Regions from separate parts of the Ochrobactrum sp. SFR4 genome, predicted to be linked through region 3. Evidence: predicted binding sites of a transcription regulator. Region 3 holds the regulator's gene; each other region holds the start of a gene.

Region 1 (10,285 bases), on a different contig from region 3:
ATGCTAATTCCGGTGAAGTGCGTATTGATGATCAGGTGGTCAATCAGACGCCGCCTGCCAAACGCGGTATCGCTATGGTGTTTCAGAGCTATGCGCTCTATCCGCATTTGACAGTTGAAGCCAATATGGGGCTTGGCCTTAAGCAGGCTGGTAAGCCTGCAACTGAAATTAATGAGCGGGTCACGCAGGCCTCCGGTATGTTATCGCTTGAGAGCTATTTGCAGCGCCGTCCGGCTGAGCTTTCCGGTGGTCAGCGTCAGCGTGTGGCGATTGGCCGTGCGCTGGTACGTGAGCCGAAACTGTTTCTGTTCGATGAGCCGCTTTCCAATCTTGATGCGGCATTGCGTGTGAATACGCGTCTGGAAATCGCCAAACTGCATCGCCAGCTGTCCGCGACTATGATTTATGTTACTCATGATCAGGTGGAAGCGATGACACTGGCAGACCGGATTGTTGTGCTGAATGCCGGACGTATTGAGCAGGTCGGCGCACCGATGGATCTCTATAATGCACCGGATAATGAATTTGTTGCGGGCTTTATCGGTTCGCCGAAGATGAATTTCGTCGATGCTGCTGCGCTGAATGACGGTCAGGCAAAGCGCATCGGCATCCGGCCGGAACATATTACGCTGGATACAAATTCAGGCCAGTGGAAAGGTTCCGTGGTGCATGTAGAGCAGCTCGGTGCGGATACCAACGTTTATATTGATACAGAGGCTGCAGGACTGCTGACAGTGCGTATTTTCGGTCAGTATCGTATTGAGGCAGGCGCGCAGGTTTATGCGACGCCGGACAGCGGTAAAATTCATCGCTTCGACGGTGAGGCGCGGGCAATTCGCTAAGCATTGCGATTCTTAAAATAAGCGGAAAACCTGAACAGATTGTCCGGTTGTTATTTTGTATTGTCTGAAATGACGGGCAACTATGGTCGTGGTTGTCCGTTTTAAAGCGGGTTTGTTAAAGTATGAAACTTTAAAACACCCTTTTTGCGATATGAATTTGACCTTGCGTCCAAAATTAACCAACATGCTGCCGTATTTGCCGTTATCCTGCGGCACATCTTGAATCAGGAAAATTGAACCATGTTGAAAAAGATTGCTATTGCCGCAACCGCTGCGACCTTTCTGGCCGGTTGTACAACGGATCCTTATACAGGCGAACAGAAGATGTCTAACACTGCCGGCGGTGCAGGTATCGGTGCCGCTGTTGGTGCGCTGGGTGGTCTGATGGTCGGCGGTTCGAGCACTGCGCAGCGTAATGCTGTTCTGATCGGTGCCGGTCTTGGCGCGTTGGGTGGCGGTGCAATCGGTAACTATATGGATCGTCAGGAAAATGAACTGCGCGCACAGCTGCAGGGCACCGGCGTATCGGTTACCCGTAATGGCGACCGCATCATTCTGAACATGCCTTCCAGCATTACCTTTAACACCGATCAGGATGTTGTAATGCCGCAATTCTATTCGACACTGTCTTCAGTGGCGATTGTTCTGCGTAAGTTCGACAAGACTCTGGTTGATATTAAAGGCCATACGGATTCAACAGGTTCTGCTTCACATAACCAGAATCTGTCTCAGCGTCGTGCTATGTCCGTTGGTAATTATCTGAGCGGTCAGGGCATTGATGGCCGTCGCTTTGCTATTATGGGCTTTGGCTCAACCCAGCCGGTTGCTTCCAATGCAACACCGGATGGCCGTGCCCAGAACCGTCGCGTGGAAATCGAAATTTCCCCGCTCAAAGGCGTTTAAGGCTTTAAAGCTATTTCAAAGAGCCGCTCCGGTCATACCGGGGCGGTTTTTTATTGTCTGCCGGAAGGGTATATGTCTGCACGGGTAAGACAAAATGATCGAATCGACTTTTGATTAAATCCGTTCCCGTCTTGTTTTAATTTTCGAAATCTTTTTTAGTGTTGCATTATTTGTAAATTAGAACATCAGAAGAACAAAATGTTATATTGATTTAAAATCAATGACTTAATCCTATTGCGAATTGAGAACAAATAGGATACATATTATCCATAAAGTTTCATTCTGCGGACTTCAAGTGACGCAAAGGGATAGTGTAAAATGTCTCAGAATTCATTACGACTTGTTGAGGATAAATCAGTGGACAAATCAAAGGCTCTGGACGCGGCACTGTCACAGATTGAGCGCTCATTCGGTAAGGGCTCGATCATGCGCCTTGGTCAGAATGACAAGATAGTGGAAATTGAAACTGTCCCGACCGGTTCGCTGTCTTTGGATATTGCGCTTGGCGTTGGTGGTTTGCCGAAAGGGCGTATTGTTGAAATTTACGGGCCTGAAAGCTCGGGTAAAACAACAATGGCGCTGCACACGATTGCCGAAGCGCAGAAAAAAGGCGGTATCTGTGCGTTCGTGGATGCTGAACATGCACTTGATCCGGTTTATGCCCGCAAGCTCGGTGTTGATCTGGAAAATCTCTTGATCTCGCAGCCGGATACCGGTGAGCAGGCGCTGGAAATTACTGACACGCTGGTGCGTTCCGGTGCGATTGATGTGCTGGTTGTGGATTCCGTTGCAGCTTTGACACCGCGTGCGGAAATTGAAGGCGAGATGGGTGATTCTCTTCCGGGCCTTCAGGCACGTCTGATGAGTCAGGCATTGCGCAAGCTGACAGCTTCGATTTCCAAATCCAATACGATGGTGATTTTCATCAACCAGATCCGTATGAAAATTGGCGTGATGTTCGGTTCGCCTGAAACCACGACCGGTGGTAATGCGCTTAAATTCTATGCTTCGGTTCGACTGGATATTCGTCGCATCGGTTCGATCAAAGAGCGCGATGAAATCGTGGGTAACCAGACCCGCGTTAAGGTTGTTAAAAACAAGCTCGCTCCTCCGTTCAAGCAGGTTGAGTTCGATATCATGTATGGTGCCGGTGTTTCCAAGACCGGTGAGTTGATCGATCTTGGTGTAAAGGCCGGTATTGTTGAGAAATCCGGTTCATGGTTCTCCTATAATTCGCAGCGTCTTGGTCAGGGGCGCGATAATGCGAAAAACTTCCTGAAGGAAAATCCGGAAGTGGCCAATGAGATTGAGTTGACCCTGCGTCAGAATGCCGGTCTGATTGCGGAGCAGATGCTGGACGGCGGACCTGAAGGCGATGATGCGCCGGATGCCGCTGAAGCGTAATTTATTGCGCTCAGATCATTGATAAGATCGCAATACCCCGCATTACATGCCGTGATGCGGGGTATTTTGTTGCTGCGGCACTTCTATGCATGCAGATATATGGGCGGATATCTGGACACTGCATGATCATCTGTTTAAAAGCAGGCAGTAACAATAACGGATATGGTTACATGCTGAAGGCGATCGGGTAATTATCTGGCCGGATCAAGCTGTTGCGCAAACCGGATCCCATACTTATTTGAGATATGACAGGCCGTGTTACTACGGTTTAAATCGGGCAGAACCCAAAGGTGAATAATGAGCGGCGTTAACGAGATCAGGTCAACATTCCTCGATTATTTTCGTAAGAATGGCCATGAAGCGGTGGCGTCGAGCCCGCTTGTGCCACGCAATGACCCGACTTTGATGTTCACCAATGCCGGTATGGTACAGTTTAAAAACGTTTTTACCGGTCTTGAAACACGCCCTTACAGCCGTGCAGCGACTGCGCAGAAATGCGTGCGCGCCGGTGGTAAACATAACGATCTGGACAATGTCGGTTATACTGCACGCCATCACACTTTCTTTGAAATGCTGGGGAATTTCTCCTTCGGCGATTATTTCAAAGAAGAGGCAATTACCTTTGCATGGAATTTGCTCACCAAAGAATTTGGTCTGAACAAAGATAAGCTGCTTGTTACCGTTTATCATACGGATGACGATGCTGCGAATTACTGGAAAAAGATCGCCGGTCTGTCGGATGACCGTATCATCCGTATCGCAACCAATGACAATTTTTGGTCGATGGGCGATACCGGCCCTTGCGGCCCTTGCTCGGAAATCTTTTTCGATCACGGCGACCATATCTGGGGTGGCCCTCCGGGATCGGCAGATGAAGACGGTGACCGTTTCATCGAGATCTGGAATCTCGTTTTCATGCAGTTCGAGCAGATTACAAAAGAAGAACGCATTGATTTGCCACGCCCGTCGATTGACACAGGTATGGGGCTGGAGCGTGTCGCTGCCGTCTTGCAGGGCGTGCACGATAATTATGATATTGATCTGTTCAAAGCACTGATCCGTGCTTCGGAGGAGGCAACCGGCGTGAAGGCTGAAGGCGGACAACGCGCCAGCCATCGCGTAATCGCCGATCATCTGCGTTCTGCCAGCTTCCTGATTGCCGATGGTGTTTTGCCGTCCAATGAAGGTCGTGGCTATGTGCTGCGCCGTATTATGCGTCGTGCCATGCGTCATGCACAGTTGCTTGGTGCACGCGATCCGCTGATGTATCGTTTGCTGCCGACACTGGTTCGCGAAATGGGACAGGCTTATCCGGAGCTGGTGCGTGCAGAAGCTCTGATTTCTGAAACGCTGAAGCTTGAAGAGACCCGTTTCCGTAAGACACTTGAGCGCGGTCTTGGTCTTCTCAGTGATGCAACAGAGAATATGAGTGAAGGTCAGAGCCTTGATGGCGAGACTGCATTCAAACTCTATGACACTTATGGTTTCCCGCTTGACCTGACGCAGGATGCTTTGCGCCAGCGTGGCATTACTGTTGATACAGATGGTTTCAGTGCGGCTATGGAGCGCCAGAAGGCCGAAGCGCGCGCCAACTGGTCGGGTTCGGGCGATGCTGCGACTGAACGGGTTTGGTTCTCGGTACGTGACAAAGTCGGCGCTACAGAATTCCTCGGCTACGATACCGAGAAAGCTGAAGGCGTTGTGACTGCTCTGGTGCGTGATGGTCAAATCATTGACAAGGCTGCGCAGGGCGAAACTGTCAGCATTATCGTCAACCAGACACCATTCTATGCGGAATCCGGTGGTCAGCAGGGCGATGCCGGTTTCATCTATGGCGATGGTTTTGTCATTGAAGTGACCGACACAGTGAAGAAAGCTGATGGTGTATTTGTCCATCAGGCTGTGATCCGCGAAGGCAAGCTCGCAACCGGTGATGCGGTTGAGCTGGTCGTTGCTCATGATCGCCGCACACGTATGCGTTCCAACCACTCGGCAACCCATCTTCTGCATGAAGCACTGCGCGAAACGCTTGGTGATCATGTAGCGCAGAAGGGCTCTCTCGTTGCTCCTGAACGTCTGCGTTTTGACTTTTCGCATCCGAAGCCGATCAGCGAAGAAGAGCTGCGCAAGGTTGAGAGCATTGCTAATGAAATCATTCTGCAGAACTCGCCGGTTGTTACCCGTCTGATGGCCGTGGATGATGCGATTGAAGCCGGTGCTATGGCGTTGTTCGGCGAGAAATACGGCGACGAAGTGCGCGTGGTTTCCATGGGCACTGCGACACAGGGCGATAAAGCCGGTAAAACTTATTCTCTGGAACTGTGCGGTGGTACGCATGTCCGTCAGACCGGTGATATTGGTCTGGTTCGCATCGTGTCGGAAGGTGCGGTTGCGGCCGGTGTTCGCCGTATGGAAGCGCTGACCGGTGAGGCCGCACGTCTTTATCTGGAAGAACAGGATGACCGTGTTAAAGCGATTGCATCTGCTCTGAAGACCACATCGTCTGAAGCGCTTGATCGCGTGAACAGTCTGATTGATGAACGCCGTAAGCTTGAAAAAGAGCTCACAGAAGCCCGCAAGAAGCTGGCGCTCAGCGGTAGTTCTTCCAAGTCGGATAATGAAGCGAAGACCATTAATGGTGTTCAGTTCATGGGACGCAGTGTGACCGGCGTTGCACCGAAAGACCTGAAGCCATTGGCGGATGAAGGTAAAAAGGCACTCGGCTCCGGCATTGTTGCTTTCATCGGTGTGAGCGAAGACGGTAAGGCCAGTGCAGTTGTTGCTGTAACGGATGATCTGACATCGCGCTTCAGTGCTGTTGATCTGGTGCGTGTTGCGTCTGCAGCACTTGGCGGTCAGGGCGGCGGCGGCCGTGCAGATATGGCACAGGCTGGCGGCCCGGATGGCAGCAAGGCTGATGAAGCACTGGCTGCTCTGGCTGAAGCTATTGCAGGTTGAGCCTTGAACGAGCTTTAATAGTTCAAGCCGCCGGAGAGATCCGGCGGCTTTTTATTTATAAAAATGCTTTGAGATGCCGGAGGGGCATGTTTCTCAAAGAATACAGACTGGAATAAAGGGTGGAGATAATGAGCAAGACTATTTTGATTACAGGTGCAAGCCGTGGCATCGGACGGGCTGCTGCAATTTTATGCGGTGAGCGTGGCTGGTCCGTTGGTCTTAATTATATTGGCAATCGTGAGGCTGCGGAACAAACTGCGGAAGATGTGCGCAAGGCTGGCGGACAAGCGATCACCATACAGGGTGATGCTGCTGTTGAGGCTGATGTTATTGCCATGTTTGACAAGACTGAAAAGCAGTTTGGTCAGCTGGATGGCGTTGTGGTCAATGCCGGCATTGTTGCACCATCCATGCAATTGGCTGATATGAGCGCGGAACGTTTGAAGCGCATGTTTGATGTCAATGTGCTGGGAGCTTATCTTTGTGCCCGTGAAAGTGCGCGACGCCTGTCTGTAGAACGGGGCGGCAAGGGCGGTTCGATTGTTCTGGTTTCCTCTGTTGCTTCACGAATTGGCTCACCGTTTGAATATATTGACTATGCCGGTTCAAAGGCTGCTGTGGATGCACTGGCGCTCGGATTGTCGAAAGAACTCGGTGCTCAGAAGGTGCGTGTAAATGCTGTGCGGCCGGGTTTAGTAAATACGGATATTCATGCCAGTGGCGGGCAGCCGGGCAGAGCGCACAGGCTGGGTGTGAATACGCCAATGGGGCGCCCCGGCGAAGCAGTTGAGATTGCTGAAGCAATTGTCTGGTTACTGAGTGATACTTCATCTTATACATCCGGTGCGCTGCTGGATGTATCCGGTGGTCGCTAAGGCATAACTGCCCAAAGCCAGCCGCTTTGAATGGGGAGCAAGAATGCAACGCGCCCACAGCATTGACATGGAAATCTAAGGCATGTCTGGCTTAAATGGATTTATTCGGCTCCCGTTAACATGCGCTAATCAAAAGAAAGTAGAGCCGCCGCAATGAATTTAGAGCGTTAGAGCGGCCTTTGTGTGCCAAGTCTGGCACATAGCGCTCTGGTAAATGCAACATGTTTCTTGGCTAAAGTAAAAGGCGCAGTGTGATACACGGCGCCTTTAAATTTTAATGAAATTTACTTGCTGTAGATGAAGTCCGGCAGGTTCAGCAGAAGTTTTTTCAACTCCGGTTCATCAACGCGTATTGCGGCTTCTTCAGGGCTGACCCATTCACTGATACGTTGGCCGCGTTCCGGCCAGTTTTTGGCCATGCGCTTAAACTCGACGGCATAGACATTAACGGTAAAGCTTGGAATGGCTTCGGCAGGCAGGTCATATTTCATATAATCAAATTGACCAACAGGATCAGGATTAACTGAGCCGCGAATACCCGCTTCCTCAAAAGCCTCACGCAGTGCCATGTCATGCAATGTCTTGCCAGCTTTTGGCCAGCCTTTTGGTGTAATCCAGCGACCGGTGCCGCGACTTGTAATCAACAGAATTTCAGGAGAGGGACCGGGATTTCGATAGACCAATGCCGCAACCTGCAGAAGACGTCCTGCAGCTGTTAAAATCCGTTTATCTGTCGCGACAATTCCGCTTCCCTGTATATTCACTGAGTTTACTTACCTTTTTATATATTTTGTTGGCCATTTTTGAATATATGGCATTTATTCATATGCTTATTCTGATCTGCATTTTATTTATGCAAATCATTATCCTCATCAATGTGGTTTTTAATTGTCTGAGGTGTGATCATCTTAAAAATAAGACGAGTTATATTTGTTAAGTTCCGGCGCTTTTTCTGTCAGGAAATCATGTTGACCACCCATTCCGGTCATTATGATCTGGCGGCGCTTATTTTTGTTTTTGTAGTTTACGCGGATAAGAATTTAGCACAGCTGCCGGTTTTATCAGTTGTTCGGAGCCGGCATTGCGGTGTCGCCATCAGAAAAATCTGACAGCGACACAAATATTTAGCCACGATGGCTTTTGTTAATCGGCTCCTGATAGGTGAATCCCATATCCCAAGGGAAATAAATCCATGTGTCCTGCGAGACTTCAGTGACAAATGTATCAATCAGCGGACGTCCCTGCGGCTTGGCATAAACAGTCGCAAAATGCGCTTTTGGCATCATATCGCGTACAATTTTTGCGGTCTTGCCGGTGTCTGTGAGATCATCAATGACCAGAACGCCTTCGCCGCCGTTTTCCAGCAGTTTTTCACCGATGGATTTGATAACGCGCAATTCACCCTGTTCACTGTAATCATGATAGGAGGCAATGCAGACGGTCTCGATCATACGGATGCCAAGCTCACGGCAGATGATGGCTGCCGGTACCAGACCGCCGCGGGTGATGGCGACAATAGCGTGCCAGTCTTTACCCTGTCCGGAAATACGCCATGCGAGTGCGCGGGCATCGCGATGAAATTGGTCCCAGGAAACCGGGAAAGCTTTATCAGGCAAGGACATCGAAATGCTCCGTTTATAAAATAGTCTGACAGATCCGCCGTCTCAGATGAAAGTAGCGGTGGCTCTGTACTGTTGTTTCGTTTCAGTATGATTCAAACCGGCAGAGAGTTTGAAAACAGTGAAATATCCGCCGGGAACCGGATTCATTACATCCGCTTCTGATCAGAAATAATGACGGTATTCCGGCAGAGTACAAGACCCTAAATTCGGCACATCATTGCAGATTTACCGTTTTCAGGTGATTTACTGTGATAAACGAAAAAGCGCTTTTCTGGCAATATTAACTTTGTCACAACCGCAGATAAATATGCAGTTGTGTGTGCTTTTCACTTGTTTTCGTTTTCTTTCGTTTCTGGTGCCGGATATAGAGAGCTTTCGCAGCAGAAACAAGGATCATCGTGAAAACAGTGTCAGACAGGGCATATTCGCCAGAAATGAGCGTGTAACACCGCCAAAAATCAGCTCTTTCAAGCGTGACTGACTGTAAGCCCCCATAATCAGCACATCAATTTCATTGGCTTCGACATAGGCGCGCAGACGATCCTGAACGGTTTGCCCCTCGGAAGGGATCAGATCAATTCTGGCTGAGATATCGTGGCGCTGATAAGCTTGCTGCAGTCTGACCGCAATTTCCGGTGCTTCACGCGGTGCGTCAGGATCGCGGTGCGGGGCAGGGATAACCGTTGTTGCGGCTTCTTCACTCTCGGGTTTTGGTGCATTGACCCAGACAATGCGCACGGTTGCGCAATGGCGTGCCAGCGGCAAAGCATCGAAAGCAGCGCTGGAAGCTTCATATTTTCCGTTAAAAGCAATAGCGAGCTGACGGATGCTGCGGGGCGGATGGAAATTATACGGCACGATAAGTGTCGGGGTTTTGGTATTATAAACGAGCTGATCCAGAGGGGTGATCTGCGTGTCCGGATCATCAGGATCGGCCTGTCCGGCAAGAATGAGATCTGCTGCCATACCGAATTCATTGATGGTCTGGCTCGCATTATCACTTTCGGAGCGGACGATCAGGAATTCAGATGTTGTGGCATAGCGGGCAATCTGCTCCTGAAAGAGACGGGCAACTGCCTCGGCATTTTTTTGATGATGCCGAAGATGCCCCTCATAAAAACTGGCATCTATAAAGCCGCTTGCATCAGAATAAATAACCGGTGTCGGAATAACATAGAGACCGGTTACATGCATGGGCTCCCCGTCTTGCGCGAGCAGCGCAAGAGCCCTGTATATTCTCTGCAATTCCTGTGTGCTGCGGATATAGGCGATGACGGTACGATAGGACATGGATAACACTCCGTATTCGTTACGCGTGAAAGCTGCGCAAATTCAGATGACTTTATTTCCTGCTACCAATCCCCCGTTTTGTGCGGGGGATCAGTCATAATCTGCTGTCCGTTTCCTCAAAAATGCCTGATGTGTATTATAGCGTATTTTATGGCGGTGATAAACGCAAATGCTTGCAATTATTGCTGAATATCTGACAGCATTTTCTCAACGGCTGCGGCTGCGGCGGCGAGTTTTTCCTCGTCGCGTGCACGCACAACCAGCTCTGTAGAAAACTTGCCGTTCTCGAACTTCGGATAAGAGCCGATGATTGTTTCAGGATGGGCTTCCTGAACTTCACGCAGCGGGATGCCGATCACACCCTCACCAAACGGGCAGATAATCGTGCGGG
Region 2 (10,285 bases), on a different contig from region 3:
GATTATGCCAAAACATCGCCTTTCGAGAGCATTCTGGTGCCGGAAAAAGACAATGGCCGCTTTATTCCGCCAATCAGTGCGCGGGATCACAATTGGGCGGCGACCCCGTTGCCACCGGCAGCATTCAGTGCTGCAGAACAAAAATGTCTGGCAGAAGGTATTTACTTCGAAGCGCGCGGTGAGCCGGTCAAAGGTCAGGCCGCTGTCGGGCAGGTTATTCTCAACCGCGTACGCAACCCTGCTTATCCTTCCACGATCTGCGGCGTGGTTTATCAGAACAAAGACTGGCGTAATGCCTGTCAGTTCTCATTCGCCTGTGACGGTTTAAAACATCGTGTCACGGAGCCGGGGCACTGGCGTATGGCGCAGCAGGTGGCAAAAGCTGTCACAGCGGGTCAGATCTGGCTGCCGGAAGTGGGGTCGGCGACCCATTATCATGCGACTTATGTACGTCCTCGCTGGGCTTCAACAATGGAAAAAGTCAAAAAGATCGGCCTGCATGTTTTCTACCGGACTTACGGCGGCGGCTGGAGCTGAATTATCAAGGATTCGCTGTCTGAAATCACAGCATGAAGCGGGATTCATGGCCTGCTTCATGCTGCCGTCTGTTAAGTATATGATTTAATAATACAAAAAACCTTCAACTTCTGTGCAGACAGTGCCTTGACGAATGAGTTGGCTATTAATATGTTGCGGCCGACTTCACAGTGGGGTGAAAACCTCGGTTTTCTTGCCAAAGGAGGCATGAATGGCAGTCGGGAAAATACCCGAAAAGCCTCAGCAATCCGATGATACGGCAAGCGAAGCTGATGGTCCGGTTCTGGCCGGATCACAGGCAGGCGCTCAGGGAAGTCTGGACGACCGTCTTCGTAAGCTTGAAAGCCATTTGGCTGCTAAGGGCGTGGGGGTGGAAACCAAAAAAGACGAACAGGCTGAGAAAAACGCAAGCTCTATGGCGCAGGCCATGAAATTATCCAGCGAGTTTGTTGCTGGTATCGTGGTAGGTGCGGTTCTGGGTTGGTTTTTTGACCGTGTTCTGGGTACGAACCCTTGGGGATTGATTATCTTTCTCTTCTTGGGATTCGGTGCCGGTACTCTGAATGTTTTACGCTCGGCAGGATATGTTGCAGAAAGCGGCAATAATGTGGGCGATAAGCAACAGAAAGAAAAATAATGTGCATAAAGGTTATCCTTCATATGCACGGCAGTGAATAAGCCTGTAAAGGCAACAGTGCGGCTCAGGCAAATTTGCTTTTGAGTGTTCTGAAAAGGCCGGAACGCAAGTTTGCGGTTGAGAAGCGCCCTCGGGCATGAATGTAACGCCTTCGGGCACGGGTGACAGGTGAGGTTAAGGTGGCAAACGATCCGATCCATCAGTTTCAGGTTTCCAGATGGATTCCTATCGATGTCGGCGGTGTCGATCTGTCGTTTACGAATGTGTCCGCCTTTATGGTGCTGACTGTCGTAACCGCTTCCGCTTTTCTGTTTCTGACATCGGCAGGTCGCGGCATTGTTCCGACACGTCTGCAGTCAGTTTCTGAGATGGCCTATGAGTTTGTGGCGTCCTCTTTGCGGGATTCTGCCGGTTCTCATGGGATGAAATTTTTTCCGTTTGTGTTCTCTCTGTTCACATTCATCCTTGTAGCAAACTTTATCGGCCTGTTCCCGTATTTTTATACCGTAACCAGTCAGATTATTGTTACTTTCGCACTGGCGCTGCTGGTGATCGGAACAGTGATTATTTACGGTTTCTTCAAGCACGGTTTCCGCTTTCTCAAGCTGTTCGTGCCAAGCGGTGTTCCTATGGCTATCGTGCCGCTGGTATCCGCGATTGAAATCATTTCTTTCCTGTCCCGTCCGATCAGTCTCTCTGTGCGTCTTTTCGCCAGTATGCTGGCCGGTCACATCACCGTAAAGATTTTCGCAGGCTTCGTGGTTTCCATGGCTGCACTCGGTCCGCTCGGTGTTGGTGGTGCGATCCTGCCTCTGTTTATGACCGTTGCTATTACCGGTCTGGAATTCCTGGTCGCATTCCTGCAGGCCTATGTGTTCACTGTTCTGACTTGCATGTATATCAATGATGCAGTTCATCCGGACGGTCACTAACTGAAATTACTGCTGTCCGTTATCGGGCAGCAGTCTTGCCTATCTACCAATCAGGCTCTGCATTTTGAAAATACCTGTGTCTGACACATGATTTTGAAATAACAGGTCGCTCTGAAATATCACCGGCGGGTTTCCGCCAGAACTGAAATCCGCATTTATATCAATCCAGAAGGAGCTTAACATGGAAGCGGAAGCAGCAAAGTACATCGGCGCAGGTCTGGCCTGTTTCGGTATGGCCGGTACGGCTCTCGGCCTCGGCAACATTTTCGGTAGCTTTCTTTCGGGTGCACTGCGCAATCCGTCTGCCGCTGACAGCCAGTTCGGCCGTCTGGTATTCGGCTTCGCCGTAACTGAAGCTCTGGGCATCTTCTCGCTGCTCATCGCGCTTCTGCTCCTGTTCGCAGTTTAATCTTAAGCTGCCGGATTAAATCGGCCGCATATGCAAAAATCTCCTTGTGAGACCTGAAGGCATATGCGGCTGGTTATCGTTTATTAAGCCTGAGTGATAAGGGGAAAATGGATGTTCGTGTCCACGGCGTTTGCCCAAACCGCAACTGACTCTCAGCCGGCACCAGTGTCGGGAGCTGACAGTGGCAACTCTGTTGTGCACACTGAAACAGGTGTGGCGCACGATGCCGGTAAAGGCGTGTTTCCACCATTTGATTCCACCCATTATGCATCGCAGCTTCTGTGGCTCGCGATTACCTTCGGGCTGTTCTATCTGTTCATGTCGCGCGTTGTGCTGCCACGTATCGGCGGCGTCATCGAAACGCGTCGTGACCGTATTGCACAGGATCTGGAACAGGCTGCACGCCTGAAAACCGATGCTGACAATGCAATTGCTGCTTACGAGCAGGAACTGGCTGAAGCCCGCAAGAGCGCGGCTGTTATCGGTCAGGAAGCCCGTGACAAGGCAAAGCATGACATTGATGCCGAACGCAAAACCGTTGAAGCATCGCTTGAAAAGAAATTGGCTGAAGCTGAAGAACGCATCGCTGCCATTAAGGCAAAAGCGATGAGCGATCTCGGCTCGATTGCTGAAGAAACAACCGCAGAAATCGTTGAGAAACTGCTTGGCGGCAAGTCCGATAAAGCTGAAATCTCGGCTGCTGTTAAAGCTGTCAGCGCGTAAGGGAGACCATTATGGATGCAACATTTATTGCCCTCGTCGGTCTGATCATTTTCCTGGCGCTGCTGGCCTATCTTAAAGTGCCTGGCATGATCGGCCGTTCGCTTGATGAACGCGCTGCAAATATTGCCAAGGAACTGGACGAAGCACGCACCCTGCGTGAAGAAGCTCAGGCTCTGCTTGCTGAATATCATCGCAAGCGCAAAGAAGCTGAAAAAGAAGCCAGCGAAATCGTTGCTGCTGCACAGCGTGAAGCTGCAGCTCTGCTGAGCGAAGCAAAAGCGAAGTCGGAAGATTACATTGTTCGCCGCAACAAACTGGCTGAACAGAAAATCGCTCAGGCTGAAAGTGATGCTGTTAATCAGGTTCGTGCATCTGCAGTGGAAATCGCTGTTGCTGCTGCCGGTTCGCTGATTGCAAATAAAATGGACGCAAAAGCTGCCGGTGAAATGTTCAAAGCATCACTGGATCAGGTTAAAACCAACCTGAATTGATTGCAGTTCATAAAGTTCAAAAAAACGCCGCAATATGCGGCGTTTTTTTATGTCTGAATATCAGTCATTTGCATTGTTCTGGCCGAAACTTATGCGTCGGCCGTCCAGCGTCCTTTGATCGGCGCAAAGCTGTAGCGGTGTAGACCGGCAACCGGTCCCTGCGTTTCAATCGCATCTCTGTGCGCGGCAGTGCCGTAGCCGGCATGTTTCTCAAGACCATAGGCCGGATGAATAAGACCGGCGCGTTCCATCATCCGGTCGCGGGTGACTTTGGCCACAATAGAGGCTGCAGCAATGGTCAGAGAGCGCTGATCCCCTTTCACCAGCGTCATGGCGGGGCAGGGCAGACCATTTGGTGTTTTATTACCGTCAATCAAAGCATAATCGGGTTGAACCGTCAGCGCATCAACGCAGCGTTTCATCGCCAGCAAGGATGCCGCCAGAATATTGCTTTCATCAATCGCACGCGCACTGAGGCTGCATAATGTGACGGCAACAGCCTTTTCCATAATTGTTTCAAACAGCCGGTTGCGCTTGGCAGCGGTGAGCCTCTTTGAGTCATCCAGACCTTCAGGCAGATTATCAGGATCAAGGATCACGCAGGCAGCAACAACAGGCCCTGCAAGAGGACCACGGCCGACTTCATCGAGCCCTGCAATCAGTTTGTAACCCTGAGCTTGCAACTGCTGCTCATGCCTGTAATCCGGTATGAATATTTCAGACTTGTCAGCCTTTGTCTTGGCTGGCGATTTTGATCGCTTTTCAGAAAAAAGCGGAGAATCAGATGGTGCTTTACTCATGTGCTGAGATTGCATCCTATCTAATTCTCCGCAAGCCACATCGCAAAAGGGGGGCACGATGTGGAAGGCTGCCGGCAAAAGGACGGGCAGCCTATATCTGCTGGAGGGCAGATCAGAAAAGCGAGAGTTGAACACTGCTTGTTTGCGGCGGGGCGAACAGGTCACAACGCAGTCGGCGCTTATGAATATTCAGCCCAAGCTTTTTACAGGTAATCTCAAAGCGGCGGCCAATCTGCCACGCATAAGGGCCTTCACCACGCATCCGTTTACCCCATTCCGCATCATAGTCCTTGCCGCCGCGCATTGAGCGTAACAGGGACATGACATGGCGGTAACGGTCAGGAAAATGCTGCAGCAGCCAGTCCTTGAAGAGTGGCGCCACTTCATAAAGCAGGCGTAGCAAGACATATCCGGCTTCGCGCGCGCCCATCGCATAGGCGGCATCCAATATGCGTTCAATCTCGTGGTCGTTGATGCCGGGGATCACCGGGCCAAGCATCACCGATGCCGGAATACCTGCTTCATTAAGCTGCCGGATGGCTTGTAAACGCAAGCCTGGTGTTGAGGCGCGGGGCTCCATATTCCGTGCTAGTTTGGCATCCATCGTGGTGACAGAGAGAGCAACTTTTGCCAAACCACGCTCGGCCATTGAACCGAGAATATCAATGTCGCGGGTTACCAGCGCGGATTTGGTAATGATGCCGACGGGATGGTTGGCAGCATCCAGCACACTCAATATGTCCCGCATAATCCGCCATTTCTTTTCTACCGGCTGATAAGGGTCTGTATTGGTGCCAATGGCGATCGTCTTGGGAATATAACCGGCTTTGGAAAGTTCTTTTTCCAGTAGTCGTGCTGCGTTGGGTTTGGCAAAAAGTTTGGTTTCAAAATCAAGACCGGCAGACAGTCCCATATAGCTGTGCGTAGGGCGTGCGAAGCAATAAATACAGCCATGCTCGCAACCGCGATAAGGATTGATTGAGCGGTCGAAATTAATATCCGGTGAGTCATTGCGGGTGATGATGGTGCGTGGCTTTTCGATCTGGACTTCTGTTTTGAACGGCTCCAGCTCTTCCAGTGAATTCCAGCCGTCATCACTGTCGATACGTGTTTGACTTTCAAACCGGCCGGAAGGATTGATACCGGCACCACGTCCGCGACGACGGCTGTGGTCAATACGTAAGCCGGTGCCGTCAACAATAGCATTTGCCTGATCTGTGCGCTCCGATCCGAAGACAGCCGAACGGGAGAAGACGGCCTGATCGGCTGGTCCGAAAACCTCCTGTAAAATTGCCATAGCTTTCTCCTTACCGGAAATGCCGTGACAGCATGACCGGAGCAAAACAATCAAAATGAAGCAATGAATACGGCGCGAATTATGCGACTCTGATGCGCCGTTTATGGTTCAAATTTAATCTGAAAATAAGAACAAAGCAAGAACTTAATTTATGTCTTTTCCGCAATTAGAGCGCCGTGTGCCAGACCTGCACACAAAGGTCGCTCTAACACTTTTAAAATTAGAGCATAATTTCACTTTAAACCGATCCCAGCTTAAGGAATTATGCTCTAGCTTTTGCGTTTCAAATGCTCATCAAGACGGGGCATGATTTCAACGAAATTGCACGGGCGGTGGCGATAGTCGAGCTGCTGGGCGAGAATACCGTCCCATGCATCGCGGCAGGCACCGCCGGAGCCCGGCAGCACAAAAACAAATGTCTGGTTGATGAGACCGGCCGTTGCACGGGATTGGATCGTGGAGGTGCCGATCTTGGCATAGGATTGCTGATGGAAGATCACTGAAAACCCGTCCATACGCTTGTCGAAGGCCGGCTCCAAGGCGTCAGGCGTTACATCGCGTCCGGTGAAACCGGTGCCGCCGGTGGTAATCACTACATCAATTGCCGGATTTTTGGACCATTGCACAACCAGTTCGCGAATTTTGGCAGCATCATCAGTCACGATCTGCCGGTCACGCAGCAGATGGCCTGCTTCTTCAATACGGGAGGCAAGAAATGCACCGGATGTATCTGTTTCCAATGTCCGGCTGTCTGAAACAGTCAGTACAGCAATACCCACCGGAATAAACGGACGTTCGGCTTTGACTGTATCGGACATGGCTGTCTCCGGTTTAAATTTTATCGGGCAGGGTCGTGGTTGCGCAGACAAACCAATGCGGATTTTGCTGTTGCAAATGCATTGCCGCCTGTTGCGCCTGATCCGCTGTATCATAAATACCGAAGCAGGTCGCGCCTGAGCCGGACATTTGCGCATATTGTGCGCCGCTGTCCCGCAAAGTCTGGAGAATCTCCGGCAATTGCGATGCAAGTTCTGTAGCAGGCGGCAACAGATCATTGCGGGTTGATTGCAGGAAACTGCAAAGCTCTGCCTGATTATTCAAGCGTGTCAGTTCCGGAAGCGCAGGATTATCACGCTTCTGCATATGTTTGAAAATCTGCGGCGTGGAAATTGCTGTTCCGTCATTCACAAGCACCAGCGACAGCACAGGCAGGCCGGACAGCCTCTGCATATCTTCACCGATACCCTTGGCAATCAATGCACCGCCACAGAGCTGGCCATGCAGACACATCGGCACATCGGCGCCAAGCTGCAGAGAAATCTGCTCAAGCAACGCCTGTTCCGCTTCGATATTCCACAGGCGCATAAGCAGCGCCAGCACTGTGGCGGCATCGCTTGACCCGCCGCCGATACCGGAAGCAACAGGGAGATTTTTTTCCAGATGAATGGCAACGCCGGAGCTGTGCTGCGGATAATGCGCACGCAGAAGATCTCGCGCTTTTAAAACGAGGTTCTCACTATTGGCTGGCAGTCCCGCACCAAAGCGGCCGGAAAGCGTAAAACTGTCTTCCTGCGCAGGGAAAACTGTGAGTTCGTCACCATAATCGGCAAAGGCAACAAGCGTATCCAGCAGATGATAGCCGTCCTCGCGCCGTCCGGTCACATGCAATGCCAGATTAAGCTTGGCATAGGCTGTGGCGCGAAGATGTGAGGCAGTCTGTTGGCTCGCTGCCTGTGAAGATAAAATATCTGGCATGCGCTGGGATCAGTCTTTTTCTGCCGGACGGTAAACACCGGTTTTCGGGTCGCGCACCAGTGTGCCGCTGGCACCTGTACGGGCTTCCTGTTCTGCCTGACGGACTTTCTGGGAAACACGTGCTGCTTCGCGTTTGAAGGAGCGATAGCCATAGATCGCAGCTGCAACCAGAAGGATCAGAAAAATCAGTTGTGGCATACCGGCTCCTTTCCGGAAAAATAACAGTGCCTGTTGATTTAGTCAGGCTATGACTTTGTTTCAAGAAGCTCTTATAGCATCTTATTCTGATGATATTATGATAGGCTCAGCCTGTTACAGGCCATAGCGTGACCAAAGAGCTTTTTCTTCGAGCACATTCATCAGGCTTTCACCTGCCACGCCAAGCATTTGCGCATGAGAAATACCGCCGGTATTTTTGCGCCCCAGCAGCCCGCGCGAAGGCTGGATCAGATTAAGTTTGGTTTTTTCGCCATAAAGCTTGCGCAGATGTGAGCGCATATCATCCAGACCATCAATCAATCCAAGCTGCAAAGCTGTAATACCTGTCCAGAACTGGCCGGTGAAGAGATCATCATTGTCCTGCAATTTACTGCCGCGGCGCTCTTTCACCATATCAATAAATGTCTGGTGAATTTCCAGCTGCAGCGCTTTGATATGTTCGATATCCGATGCCTTTTCCGGCTGAAACGGATCCATCGTGGCTTTGTTTTTGCCGGCCGTATGCACGCGACGCTCGACGCCGATTTTTTTGATCAGTTCGGTAAAGCCGAAAGACGCGGAAACCACGCCGATCGAACCCAGAATGGAAGACGGATCAGCAATAATCTCGTCTCCGGCAATAGCGATCATATAGCCGCCGGAAGCTGCCACATCCTCAACAAAGACATGGACTTTCTTGTTCTTCTCTTCGGCCAGGTCACGGATACGCTTATAGATCAGCCGCGATTGTACCGGTGAACCGCCGGGGGAATTAATGCTCAGCGCCACAGCGGGACTGTGCTTGTTGTCAAAGGCTTTTTCCAGCTGAACCGCGATGCCTTCGAGCGACAGATTTTGCCGTAAAGGGCTGTTGCCTGTCATGATCGCACCGCTCAGCCGGACAACCGGAATTTCAACACTGGAAGCCCGGAAGCGGCGCGGGATAACACGGCTGATAAGTGACGGCACTGAAAATCTCCGGTGTGAAAATGCAGACGATAAAATAGTTTTCACCCGCTGTTATAGCCACAGCGGGTGAAAACTGAACCTGTTATTTTGCAGCGCGGTTGCGTGTGGAAATGCGCAGCAATGCCCAGCCACAGACGGCAGAGAGCAGGGAGCCGAGCAGAACACCAATCTTGGTCTCGCTGTGAAGCAGATCATTGTCAAAGGACAGCAGGCCGATGAACAGGCTCATGGTAAAGCCGATACCGCAGAGCAGTGACACGCCGTAAAGCTGTGTCCAGCTTGCTCCCATCGGCTTGGTGGCAATCCCTGCGCGGATAGCAATCCATGCAGCACCGAAGACACCAAACTGCTTACCGACAAACAGACCAAGTGCGATGCCGAGTGTGAGCGAGTCACCAAGGATCGACGGGCTCATACCGGCAAAGGAAACGCCCGCATTGGCAAAACCGAAGATCGGTACAATGACAAAGCCGACCCATTTTGCCAGCGCATGTTCCAGCGTGTGCAAAGGGGAGCTCATATCATCAGGACGGCCAAGTGCAGGCTTGATCGGAATAGTCAGTGCTGTCAGCACACCGGCAACAGTCGCGTGAACACCGGAACGCAGCACAAAATACCAAAGCACGGCACCAAGGATCAGATACGGGGTGAGGCGCATAATGCCCATCTTGTTCAGAATAAACATCAGCGCAAAAATACCGGCAGCACCGGCGAGATAGAGCGTGGCAATATCGGCAGTGTAAAACACGGCGATAATGGCAACGGCGGCAAGGTCGTCGAGAATAGCGAGTGTCGCCAGAAAGACTTTCAGACTGGTCGGAACGCGCGGTCCGAGCAGCGACAGCACACCGAGTGCAAAGGCAATATCAGTCGCCGAGGGAATAGCCCAGCCACGAATGGTTTCAGGATTTGACCAGTTGAAGCCCGCAAAAATCAATGCCGGAACAATCACACCGCCGGCAGCAGCAATGCCCGGCAAGGCGCGGTTCGACCAGCTGGCAAGCTGGCCGTCGAGAAACTCACGTTTGATTTCGAGGCCCACGAGGAGGAAGAAGACGGCCATCAGTGCGTCATTAATCCAGTGCAGAACGCTCATCGGGCCGAGTTTGCTCTCCAGAACCTGAAAATATGTGGCTGCAAGCGGGGAATTAGCAACGATCAGAGCCAGAGCAGCGGCAATCATCAGAGCGATACCGCTGGCGGATTCACTGTCGAGCCAATGGCGGAGCGTTGAGAAGGGGCGCTTGGTCTGGCTTTGTGTCATCCGGTATCGGCCTTTTTCTTTGCGGGCAACGTTTTGACAACGCTCACCCCTTGATCTGTCTTCAGAGTTCCGCACCTTAGATAGAGCGAAAGGCCTCTTTGAACAGTCCGTGTGTTCGGGAAAATGTGCTCCGTCCTCCTGAACAACAACCGTTACAGGCTGTCGCAACCATTAATGAGGCTTTCTGCACGTGGCGTAAATTCATGACCGGAACTTTTATGCAAAATTAACGGCGGCGCAAGAAAAACCGGAGCGCGGCTGCCTTTTATGCCC
Region 3 (10,285 bases):
CGAAGCAGGAAAGAAAACAGTCCAGCGAACTGTTTTCCCTTGCGAAGGCGGTTCCCACTTTTGCTGGAAATGCTTAAAATAAAAAAGCCTCCGCGAGGAGGCTTTTTATCATTCATAAATCCGGCTCTTACTGGGAGCTCGGAACCGGGCTTGCCGGAGTGGCAGGCTGTGCCGGTGTGCTTTCCGGTGTTGTTGTACCACCGCCAAGCTGATCCAGAATACCGTTGCCGCCTGCAGGTGCAGTCTGTGAGCTGCCGGCAGGGATACGGTTGAGAATATCTGTCGGGCGTTCGCCGTTCATGGCGAGAATGCCCAAAAGCAGCGAGGTTGCAAAGAAACCTGCACCCAGAATTGCTGTCGTACGGGTCAGAGCATTGGCTGCACCGCGCGCAGTCATGAAACCTGAACCACCACCGATACCAAGACCACCACCTTCGGAACGCTGAATCAACACAACGCCGACAAGTGCGAGAACGATCAGGAGATGTATAACAATAAGAACGGTTTGCATGGGTTTCCGGACTGCTTTCTTATAGGAATAGAAACGGCTTTCTACACGGATTTATCCGACAATCCAACCCCCTGCAACCGAATGCTTGCAAGGGATTGATATTTATTCAAATTCAGAGCACGCGATAGGCGTCACAAATTGCGAGAAAATCTGTGGCTTTCAGGCTGGCACCGCCGACAAGCGCGCCATCCACATCAGCTACACCGAGCAATTCAACAGCATTATTCGGTTTGACCGAACCGCCATAGAGCAGACGCAGATGTGCACCTTTGGCACCGAAACGCTCAATCAGCTTCGAGCGGATGAAAGCATGGACTGTGCGCACATCCGAAACAGTTGGTGTCAGGCCGGTGCCGATTGCCCAGACAGGCTCATAGGCAACAACGGTATTTTCCGGTTTGACACCTTCCGGCAACGAATCTGCAATCTGCCGGCCAACGATTTCAAGGGTCTGATCGGCCTGTTTCTGTTCAGCGGTTTCGCCAACGCAAACGATCGTAGTCAGGCCGGCTTTCCAAGCGGCCTGTACTTTGGCGCAAACGGCTTCACTGGTCTCATGATGATCTGTACGGCGCTCAGAATGGCCGAGGATCACATGGCTTGCGCCTGCTTCTTTCAGCATCAGTGCAGAAATATCGCCGGTATGCGCACCTGATTCTGCCGCATGACAATCCTGACCGCCAACGCCGATAGCATCAGTTTCCGGTGTAGCCGCAGCACGCGAAATAAGAGTGGAAGGTACGCAGATCACAACATCGAACTTACGACCGATATCCGTGCTGAGATTGGCAGCGATTGCGCGCAATTCACCCAGCTGTTCGCCGGTGCCGTTCATCTTCCAGTTACCCGCAACAAGCGGACGTATTTCCGGGGTCATTACACCCTCCTCACCAATGATTTCAGCCGCATTGCATAGCGGCTTCTGGCACGGCCTCTCCGGTTTAGACCCGTGAGGCAGAGCCGGTTCGTGCCCAAAACTGAAACCGCTCTAGCAAATTCAGACCTGAAAGCAAATCCCAAACGCATCGCTCAACATGGCTTTAACAGCAATAATGCCACAATTCTTTTCGTTCTTAGTGCCCAGAAGGCAGGTTTCCGTTTGACTGCATTATCATCGGCGGCTATCCCCTTATTTAACAAAGTGAGTTTACTCCACAAAGGTACTTCTATGCTTGATAGCTTGCGCACTGCATCCAAATCATGGGTCTCGAAATTCTTTCTCGGTCTTCTCGTCCTCTCTTTTGCAGCATGGGGTATCGCAGATGTGTTCCGTGAAGGTTTTGGCGGCAATGCTGTTCTGGAAGCCGGAGGTTCATCCGTATCGCCGACTGAGTATCGTCTGGCCTATGACCGTCAGGTGATTGCTGTTTCCAACCAGCTCCGCCAGCAGCTTACCCGCGATCAGGCTAAAGCACTTGGTATTCCGTCACAGGTAACCGGTCAGCTGGTTGCAGGCGTACTGCTTGATGAACAGGCGCGCCAGATGGGACTGGGCATGTCGAAAGACCACCTCGCCCGTCTCACCGGTGAAGATCAGGCATTTCTGGATTCCAGCGGCCGCTTCTCCAACACCCAGTTTAACGCAGTGCTGCGTCAGGCCGGCATGAGCGCACAGGACTATTTCAACAGCCGCACTAAATATGCGCTGCGTCAGCAGATCGTTGAAGCTGTGTCAGACGGCATGAGCGCGCCGGACACATTGTTCAAGGCACTGGCGCTTTATGACGGTGAAAGCCGCACGGTTGATTACATTACCCTAACTCAGGAAAAAGCTGACACGATTGCTACACCTGACGATGCTGAACTGAAAAAATGGTATGACAGCCATCTCGGCAATTACCGCGCACCGGAATATCGTAAAGTCAGCTATGTGCCGCTTGAAGCGCAGGACATTGTCAACGAAGCTGATGTTATGCCGGAAGAGATTCAGGAATATTACAAAAAGAACATCGCCCGCTTCTCAACAGAAGAAAAGCGTACTCTTGAGCAGCTGAATTTCGCTAATGAAGAAGAAGCAAAAGCGGCTTCGGATAAAATCAAATCCGGCACCAGCTTTGCTGATCTCGTTACCCAGAGCGGTAAAAAGCCTGAAGATGTTAAACTCGGCACATTTGTAAAAGGCGATCTGCCAGATGCAGTGATTGCTGATGCGGCTTTCGCACTGCCTGCCAATGGTACAAGCGATGTTGTAAAAGGCGCATTCGGCCCTGTGCTGCTGCATGTCAGCGCAATTGAGCCTGCAGCTGTGAAAACAGAAGCAGAAGTTACACCGGAAATCCGCAAAACTCTGGCTCTGACACAGGCGCTGACCTCATTGAATGCGGTTCATGACTCATTTGAAGAAGAACGCGGTAATGGCGCAACATTGGCGCAGGCTGCTGAAAAGCTGAAACTTAAAGTTAAAACCGTAGAAGCTGTTGATGTGAACGGTAATGCTCCGGACGGTAAGCCGGTTGCCGATCTGCCGCAGCTGCCGTCCTTCCTGACCTCTGTTTATCAGTCTGATCAGGGCATTGATAATGATGCACTGCCAACCCCGACCCGTGGCTATATCTGGTATCAGCTGGATGGCGTGACACCTGCCCGTGACAAAACATTTGATGAAGTCAAAAATCAGGTTGCAGCCGAGTGGAAACAGGATGAAGCAGCAAAGCGCCTGATAACCAAAGCTGAAGAGCTGCGCAAGCGCCTTGAAGCCGGTGAAACTCTGGACGTTCTTGCTCAGGAAGCCGGCGTTGAAAAACTGACCAAACGCGGCCTGACCCGTACGGCTACAGATTCTGAACTGTCAGAGGCTGCGGTTGCACAGATCTTCGGCGGCGCGGACAATCTCACAGGCGTTGCAAGCGGCATCAATAAAGAAACCCAGATCCTGTTCAAAGTGATTGAGACAACTGAGCCTGCCGGTGTCAGCGCGGAAAGCCTGCCACAGGGCACACGCGATGCGATTTCCTCACGCATTGGCGACGACCTGCTGGAACAGCTGGTTGGCCGTCTGCAGAGCGAATATCCGGTTAAAATCAATCAGACCCTGATGGATCAGGCTCTGTCCTTCTAACGCCTTCTCTCTTTGAAGGCAGGCGGAGCCTCACTAAAGATTCGAGTACACTATGTCAGATTTCAAAAGCTACATTGCCAAAGCTGTTACAGGCACACCTTTAACTCAGGCGGAGTCCAAAGCAGCGTTTGACATTATGATGTCCGGTTCCGCCACCCCTGCCCAGATCGGCGGTTTTCTGATGGCTCTGCGTATGCGCGGTGAAGCCGTTGCGGAAATTGCAGGTGCTGTAGAATCAATGCGGGCGAAAATGATCCCCGTTGATGCACCTGCCGGTGCAATTGATATTGTCGGCACCGGCGGCGATCAGTCCGGCTCTTATAACGTGTCCAGCTGTGCAGCCATTGTGACTGCGGGCGCAGGTGTGGTCGTTGCCAAACATGGCAACCGCGCTCTGTCCTCCCGCTCCGGTGCGGCAGATACGCTGGCAGAGCTCGGCATTAATATTGAAGCCGATCCGGCAACCATCAGCCGCTGCATTCATGATGCAGGTCTTGGCTTTATGTTCGCGCCGATGCATCATTCTTCAATGCGTCATGTCGGCCCTGCCCGTGTAGAGCTTGGCACCCGCACAATTTTCAACCTGCTCGGCCCGCTCGCCAATCCGGCTGGTGTTAAACATCAGCTTGTCGGCGTTTTCTCCCGCGACTGGGTACTGCCGATTGCCAAAGTGCTGAAAGAGCTCGGTTCCGATCATGTCTGGGTTGTTTATGGTGATGGTCTGGATGAAATGACCACCGCTGGCACCACCAATATTGCAGCACTGCAAAATGGTGAAATCACCGAATTTGAAATCACACCGGAAGAAGCCGGCCTGAAGCGCGTAGCTTTTGACGCTCTCAAGGGCGGCGATGCCCAGCATAATGCGGCAGCCCTGCTGCGCGTACTTGGCGGCGAAGCCGGTGCTTATCGTGACATCGTGCTGCTCAATGCCGGCGCTGCACTCGTCATTGCCGGTAAAGCCAGAGATATTAAAGAAGGTATTGCCCTTGCTGCCCAGTCGATTGACAGCGGCGCGGCAAAAGCCAAACTCGATCAGCTGATTGCTGTATCGAACAGCAAGACAAGTGAATGAAATGACCGATATCCTCAAAAAGATCGAAGCTTATAAGCTTGTTGAAATTGCAGAAGCCAAATCACGTTTGCCATTGGCAGACGTGAAAAAAGCTGCTGCCGATCAGTCACCTGCCCGTGGCTTCCTTAAAGCACTGGAAGCAAAGCAGGCTGCCGGTTCTTTCGGTCTGATTGCGGAAATCAAAAAAGCCAGCCCGTCCAAAGGTCTGATCCGTCCGGATTTTGATCCGCCTGCATTGGCAAAAGCCTATGAAGATGGTGGTGCGGCCTGTCTTTCAGTTCTGACAGATACACCAAGTTTTCAGGGTGCACCGGAATTCCTGCAACAGGCACGCGCGGCCTGTTCCCTTCCTGCCCTGCGCAAGGACTTTCTGTTTGATCCTTATCAGGTCTATGAGGCACGTCATTGGGGTGCAGATTGCATTCTCATTATCATGGCAAGTGTTGATGATGAACTGGCTAAAGAGCTGGAAGACACAGCCTTTTCACTCGGCATGGATGCATTGATCGAAGTGCATGATGAAGCTGAAATGGAACGGGCTCTCAAACTGTCCTCGCGTCTGCTCGGCATCAACAACCGTAATTTACGCACTTTCGAAGTCGATCTCGCAGTATCTGAACGTCTGGCAGCCATGGTGCCGGATGACCGTCTTCTGGTTGGTGAAAGCGGTATCTTCACGCATGATGATTGCCTGCGTTTGCAGAAATCCGGCATCTCCACCTTCCTGATCGGTGAAAGCCTAATGCGCCAGCAGGATGTGGCCAGAGCAACCCGCAAACTCCTGACCGGCAAAGAGTAAGTTATGAGCAAGCTGACACATCTCGATGAAAGCGGCGCTGCGAATATGGTCGATGTCGGTGACAAGACCGACACTGTGCGCATTGCGACCGCATCGGGCTGTGTCACGATGCAAAAGCAGACGCTTGAGCTGATCCTTTCCGGCAATGCCGCCAAAGGCGATGTTATCGGCACCGCCCGTCTTGCCGGTATTATGGCTGCAAAAAAGACCTCTGATCTGATTCCGCTTTGCCATCCATTGATGCTGAGCAAAGTCTCGGTTGATATCGAGCCGGATGAGGCACTGCCTGGCTTGCGGGTTAGTGCGACAGTCAAACTGACCGGCAAAACCGGCGTGGAAATGGAGGCACTCACGGCTGTCTCCGTCGCCTGCCTGACGATTTATGATATGGCAAAAGCTGCCGATAAAGGCATGGTCATAGGCAATATAGCCGTCGACAGCAAAACCGGCGGTAAATCCGGCGACTGGCAGCGTTCTTAGCATATCGCTCTTATTTTTTACGGGGTAGGTTTCATGGCATTATTACCGGTTGATGAGGCTTTGCGGCTTTTGCTGGCGGATAAAATGCCTTCCGGCCATGAGCACGTCGCCCTGCATGAAGCCGGTGATCGTGTTCTCGCCACTTCGATTTTTGCCTCATTCAATCAACCGCCTTTTGATGCCTCGGCCATGGACGGTTATGCCATACGCTTTGCCGATGCCGAGCAGCTGCCCGTTATATTGAAAGTCATCGGCGAATCTGCTGCAGGCAAAGGCTTTGACGGCATGCTCAAATCCGGTGAGGCTGTGCGTATTTTTACCGGTGCGCCAATGCCTGCCGGTGCCGACACGATTGTCATTCAGGAAGACACGCAGCAGGAAGGTAATCTGGTTACACTGTTACGGGATGTGAGCAAAAGCCGTCATATCCGGTTCAGCGGGCTGGATTTTAAAGACGGTGAATGCTTGCTGCAAACCGGTCATCTGCTTGATCCGGCATCGCTCTCTTTAGCGGCAGCGTCCGGCCATGCGCAATTGCAGGTCTATAAACGCCCTAAAACAGCTATTCTTGCTACAGGTAATGAGCTTGTACCTGCAGGCACTGTTCCTGCGGCAGATCAGATCGTCAGCTCCAACAGTTATGGTGTCGCAGAAATTGTACGGCGCAATGGCGGCACGGCAGATGATCTTGGTATTGTGCCGGATGATTTGGCCCTTATCGAGCAATCCATTCGTAATGTCGCTGCTTCGGAGGCCGATATTCTGATTACGCTGGGCGGCGCATCTGTCGGTGATCATGATCTGGTGCATAAGGCACTGACCAATTGCGGCGTTGAACTCGGCTTTTACAAAATCGCCATGCGTCCGGGTAAGCCACTCATGTTCGGCCAGCTGGATCGCGAAGGCAAAGCGCCCCTGCTCGTTCTTGGACTTCCCGGCAATCCGGTCTCCAGCCTCGTCTGCTCCTATGTGTTTCTGGCACCTCTGGTTGCGCGTCTGGCAGGTAAAGCCGCGACCACATATATTGCCGGCGCCAGACTGGCACAGGACATGGCCGCCAATGGTAACCGCCGTGATTACGCCCGTGCAACTCTGACCCGCAACAGCGACGGTGAGTTACTGGCAACGCCTCTGCCGGTGCAGGATTCCTCCATGCTGACCGTCATTACCTGCGCGGATGCTCTGCTGATCCGTGAGCCTTTTGCGGAAGCAGCCAAAGCCGGTGATCGCTGTCAGATCCTGATGATACGCTGAAATTCTTTAAACAATCGGATTAATCACTTTTAAAGCCTTGCAGAACAATACTGGAACATATAGTGTTCGTTCTGGGTTTGTTTTAAAAATTGATTCTCGCTACCGCGCCCCGTGCATGCGGTTATGCGTTTAGTCTGCACGACTTCATTATCTGCCACCATAATTTTAGTAACCGGCAGATAATATAAAGGCTTTGGGAGCGTATAATGCTGACGCGTAAACAACATGAATTATTGCTGTTTATCCATGACCGCCTGAAGGAAAGCGGCATTCCCCCTTCGTTTGACGAGATGAAAGAGGCGCTCAATCTCGCTTCCAAATCCGGTATTCACCGTCTGATTACAGCTCTGGAAGAACGCGGTTTTATCCGCCGTCTGCCAAACAGAGCGCGTGCGCTTGAAGTTGTGCGTTTGCCGGACTCGATTGCGCCGGGTCTCAACAGCCAGAAGAAATTCTCACCAAGTGTCATTGAAGGCGATCTCAGCAAAAAGAATGTCACCGAACTGCCTAAAAAAGCCGCGCCTGCGACAGAATCGGAAGCACCTGCCGGTATCAGTGTTCCGGTGATGGGACGTATTGCAGCCGGTGTACCGATTTCCGCCATTCAATCACAAACCCATATGATTACCCTGCCGCCGGAAATGCTTGGCAGCGGTGAGCATTATGCGCTGGAAGTCAAAGGTGACTCGATGATCGAAGCCGGTATTCTCGATGGCGATACAGTGATTATCCGCCGTGGTGATACCGCCAATGCCGGTGAAATTGTTGTGGCTCTGGTCGATGATGAAGAAGCGACACTGAAACGCTTCCGCCGCAAAGGCGCATCTGTTGCGCTTGAAGCTGCGAACCCTGCTTATGAAACCCGTATTTTTGGTCCTGACCGTGTGCGTGTTCAGGGTAAGCTGGTTGGTCTGGTACGCCGCTACTAATATGCATCGGAGCGAAAACCGGCCAACCGCCGGTTTTCGACTTCAGACGATTGATTACAGATATTTCATTTTTGAATGAAACATGACAGGTCATTTTGACAGTGTTCTGACCAACAGAGCGATACAGATCGCACTCTGTAAATTACATATTTTAGTGCATCTTTGTACCACAACTATGCACTCATAATTGCGGCACTCATTGAACAGGCGTGACAGTCCTATTTCGGATCTTCCAGATTGCGGGCAGCACGGGACCAGAGACGATAGCCATGCCAAGGTCGTTGCGGCTCTCCCACTGCAAACACGACCGAATCCTGTTCCGGCTGGTATGCTGAACCAGCTTGATGTATCCGCATTCCGGAAACAGAGCTTTGCAACATATCTGAAGTATGAATTTGCGCTATGTCTGTATTACTACGACTATCCGGTTTCAGATAAATCTCCGCCACACCTCGTAATGCCAGTTGCTGGCGGGTGATTATAACTGGTTCTTTTCGCGTTACTGCCGGTGTAATGCGACTTTCATTTATGTCAGGGCACGATAGGTTTCCCGCATAAGCGAGAACGATAATGTCACCGATATTACAGGCGATATCTGCAGCAGGCCGGTTTTCGGCATAAGCCAGCACCTGCTCGTTTTGCAGATCAAAACTGCATAACCCATCCTCACAGACAAAACCTCCGGAATGTGCCGCACTGCTCTTATCAGGCGTTTTAATCTCATGAATTCTATAGGCCTTGCGCCAGTTATCAGTTGTGAACGCAGCTGGTCGCTGGCGGTTCACATAGAGAATATTATTCTGACGCACAGCAACCAGTCTGGCATCTTCCGAGATAATAATATCCGGCAAAGTATTCATACTCAGCACGATCCCGCCAGCCATGAAAAAAAACAACGATATCAGCCGCAAATGACTGTTGAGGATCATTGCTGTAAGCAGAGCAGCCGTCCATAACAACACTACAGGCACGGGTAACAGACCGGGTATCAGATCAGGGGAAAGTCCGGCAACAAAATGGGCAATCCATTTGACCAGTTCAATGCCTTTGCCCATTACCTGTAAAGGCAGCCATTCAAGCCCCAATGGCATCATCAATAGTGACAGAACCGCAAAAGGCATGATCAGCACCGAGATCACCGGCAATGCCAGTGCATTTCCCAGCATTCCAAGCGGTGCCATATTGTTAAAGTGAAAGGCTGCAAAAAGCCCGCTGGCGATGCCGGCCAAGAGTGATGTCCCCGCAACTCCGCCCAGCCAAAGCCTGAGCTTGCTCCCCAATCCCGTCTGTCGCGTCACTCGTTCGTTGTTTTGTCTCTTGCGTAATTTCCACCACGCAAAACCTGCAATCAGCGCACCGGTTGCAGAATAGGACATCTGAAAACTCGGCCCCAAGATTTCATGCGGTGTCACAAGAATACTAAACAGCGCTGCAATCGCCAGATTACGCAAGGTCAGAGCTTTGCGATCTAAAATCACGGCACAAAGCATCACGGCCAGCATGATAAAACTACGCTGTGCCGCCACATCAGCACCGGATAAAGCCAGATAGAAACCGGAGGAAAACAGTGAAATCAGTGCGGCGGCTTTCTTCACCGGATAATAGAGCGCTAAAGATGGGAGCAGTCCGGCAATACCTCGCAGGCTTACCATGACTATACCCGCTGCCAGCGCCAGATGCAGGCCGGAAATTGAGAGAATATGCGCCAGCCCTGCAATGCGCAGCGCCTCATTGGTTATCTCGCTGATCCCTGCCCGCTGGCCGGAGATCAGCGCTGCGGCCACCGCCCCTTCTTCACCGGACAGTGCCTGCATAATCCGCCCGCCTATCATCGCCCGCAACTGACCGGTCAATGCCTCAACGGACGCAGTCCAGCTCTTTGACACTGCATCACCGGCAAATTCACCATCAACCAGTTTCGGTACACCGAGATAGAAGCCATTACCGCCAATGCCGCGAAAATATCCATGAAATGCGAAATCATATTGCTCGGAACGCACCGGCCCGCCATGGGGACGCAATCGCACCGCCCCTTTCAGAACAGAACCGGTTTCAGCCTGCGCAGGTAAATCACGTGCAGAGAGCCGCAATCGCTGCGGCGCATAGCGCAGATGCGGTTTTTCCGTTGTCAGCACATCGGCAACAATACGCCAGCGTCCGGCTTTGCCATTGTCTTCAG

Evidence for each region. Region 3 encodes LexA, which represses DNA repair genes until DNA is damaged. Its sites were predicted from a motif close to TGTTCNNNNTGTGTTCNG; they were not measured.
Region 1: recA (recombinase RecA) is a predicted target of LexA. The motif match lies at 1,924-1,941, and genes of this name have one in related genera.
Region 2: HBA93_RS09410 (PA0069 family radical SAM protein) is a predicted target of LexA. The motif match lies at 5,954-5,971, and genes of this name have one in related genera.

The regions. Positions count from the first base shown of each region.
Region 1 covers NZ_JAAPBB010000009.1:75,863-86,147, forward strand. Annotated here, with positions in the region: gene HBA93_RS12575 (ABC transporter ATP-binding protein) at 1-842, shown strand, start outside; gene HBA93_RS12580 (YiaD family glycine zipper/OmpA-like lipoprotein) at 1,083-1,745, shown strand; gene recA (recombinase RecA) at 2,064-3,149, shown strand; gene alaS (alanine--tRNA ligase) at 3,447-6,107, shown strand; gene HBA93_RS12595 (SDR family oxidoreductase) at 6,236-6,982, shown strand; gene HBA93_RS12600 (NUDIX hydrolase) at 7,267-7,746, opposite strand; gene HBA93_RS12605 (hypothetical protein) at 7,951-8,091, shown strand; gene gpt (xanthine phosphoribosyltransferase) at 8,107-8,604, opposite strand; gene HBA93_RS12615 (universal stress protein) at 8,998-9,894, opposite strand; gene HBA93_RS12620 (competence/damage-inducible protein A) at 10,074-10,285, opposite strand, start outside.
Region 2 covers NZ_JAAPBB010000006.1:69,431-79,715, forward strand. Annotated here, with positions in the region: gene HBA93_RS09375 (cell wall hydrolase) at 1-537, shown strand, start outside; gene HBA93_RS09380 (AtpZ/AtpI family protein) at 749-1,174, shown strand; gene HBA93_RS09385 (F0F1 ATP synthase subunit A) at 1,354-2,106, shown strand; gene HBA93_RS09390 (F0F1 ATP synthase subunit C) at 2,288-2,515, shown strand; gene HBA93_RS09395 (F0F1 ATP synthase subunit B) at 2,627-3,238, shown strand; gene HBA93_RS09400 (F0F1 ATP synthase subunit B) at 3,250-3,729, shown strand; gene rnhB (ribonuclease HII) at 3,819-4,529, opposite strand; gene HBA93_RS09410 (PA0069 family radical SAM protein) at 4,642-5,826, opposite strand; gene moaB (molybdenum cofactor biosynthesis protein B) at 6,096-6,644, opposite strand; gene HBA93_RS09420 (4-(cytidine 5'-diphospho)-2-C-methyl-D-erythritol kinase) at 6,658-7,581, opposite strand; gene HBA93_RS09425 (hypothetical protein) at 7,591-7,779, opposite strand; gene HBA93_RS09430 (S49 family peptidase) at 7,894-8,748, opposite strand; gene nhaA (Na+/H+ antiporter NhaA) at 8,831-10,012, opposite strand; gene HBA93_RS09440 (tRNA1(Val) (adenine(37)-N6)-methyltransferase) at 10,165-10,285, opposite strand, start outside.
Region 3 covers NZ_JAAPBB010000003.1:95,694-105,978, reverse strand. Annotated here, with positions in the region: gene secG (preprotein translocase subunit SecG) at 128-511, opposite strand; gene tpiA (triose-phosphate isomerase) at 624-1,388, opposite strand; gene HBA93_RS04600 (SurA N-terminal domain-containing protein) at 1,680-3,569, shown strand; gene trpD (anthranilate phosphoribosyltransferase) at 3,622-4,644, shown strand; gene trpC (indole-3-glycerol phosphate synthase TrpC) at 4,646-5,443, shown strand; gene moaC (cyclic pyranopterin monophosphate synthase MoaC) at 5,447-5,923, shown strand; gene HBA93_RS04580 (molybdopterin molybdotransferase MoeA) at 5,957-7,177, shown strand; gene lexA (transcriptional repressor LexA) at 7,384-8,106, shown strand; gene HBA93_RS04570 (ComEC/Rec2 family competence protein) at 8,325-10,285, opposite strand, start outside.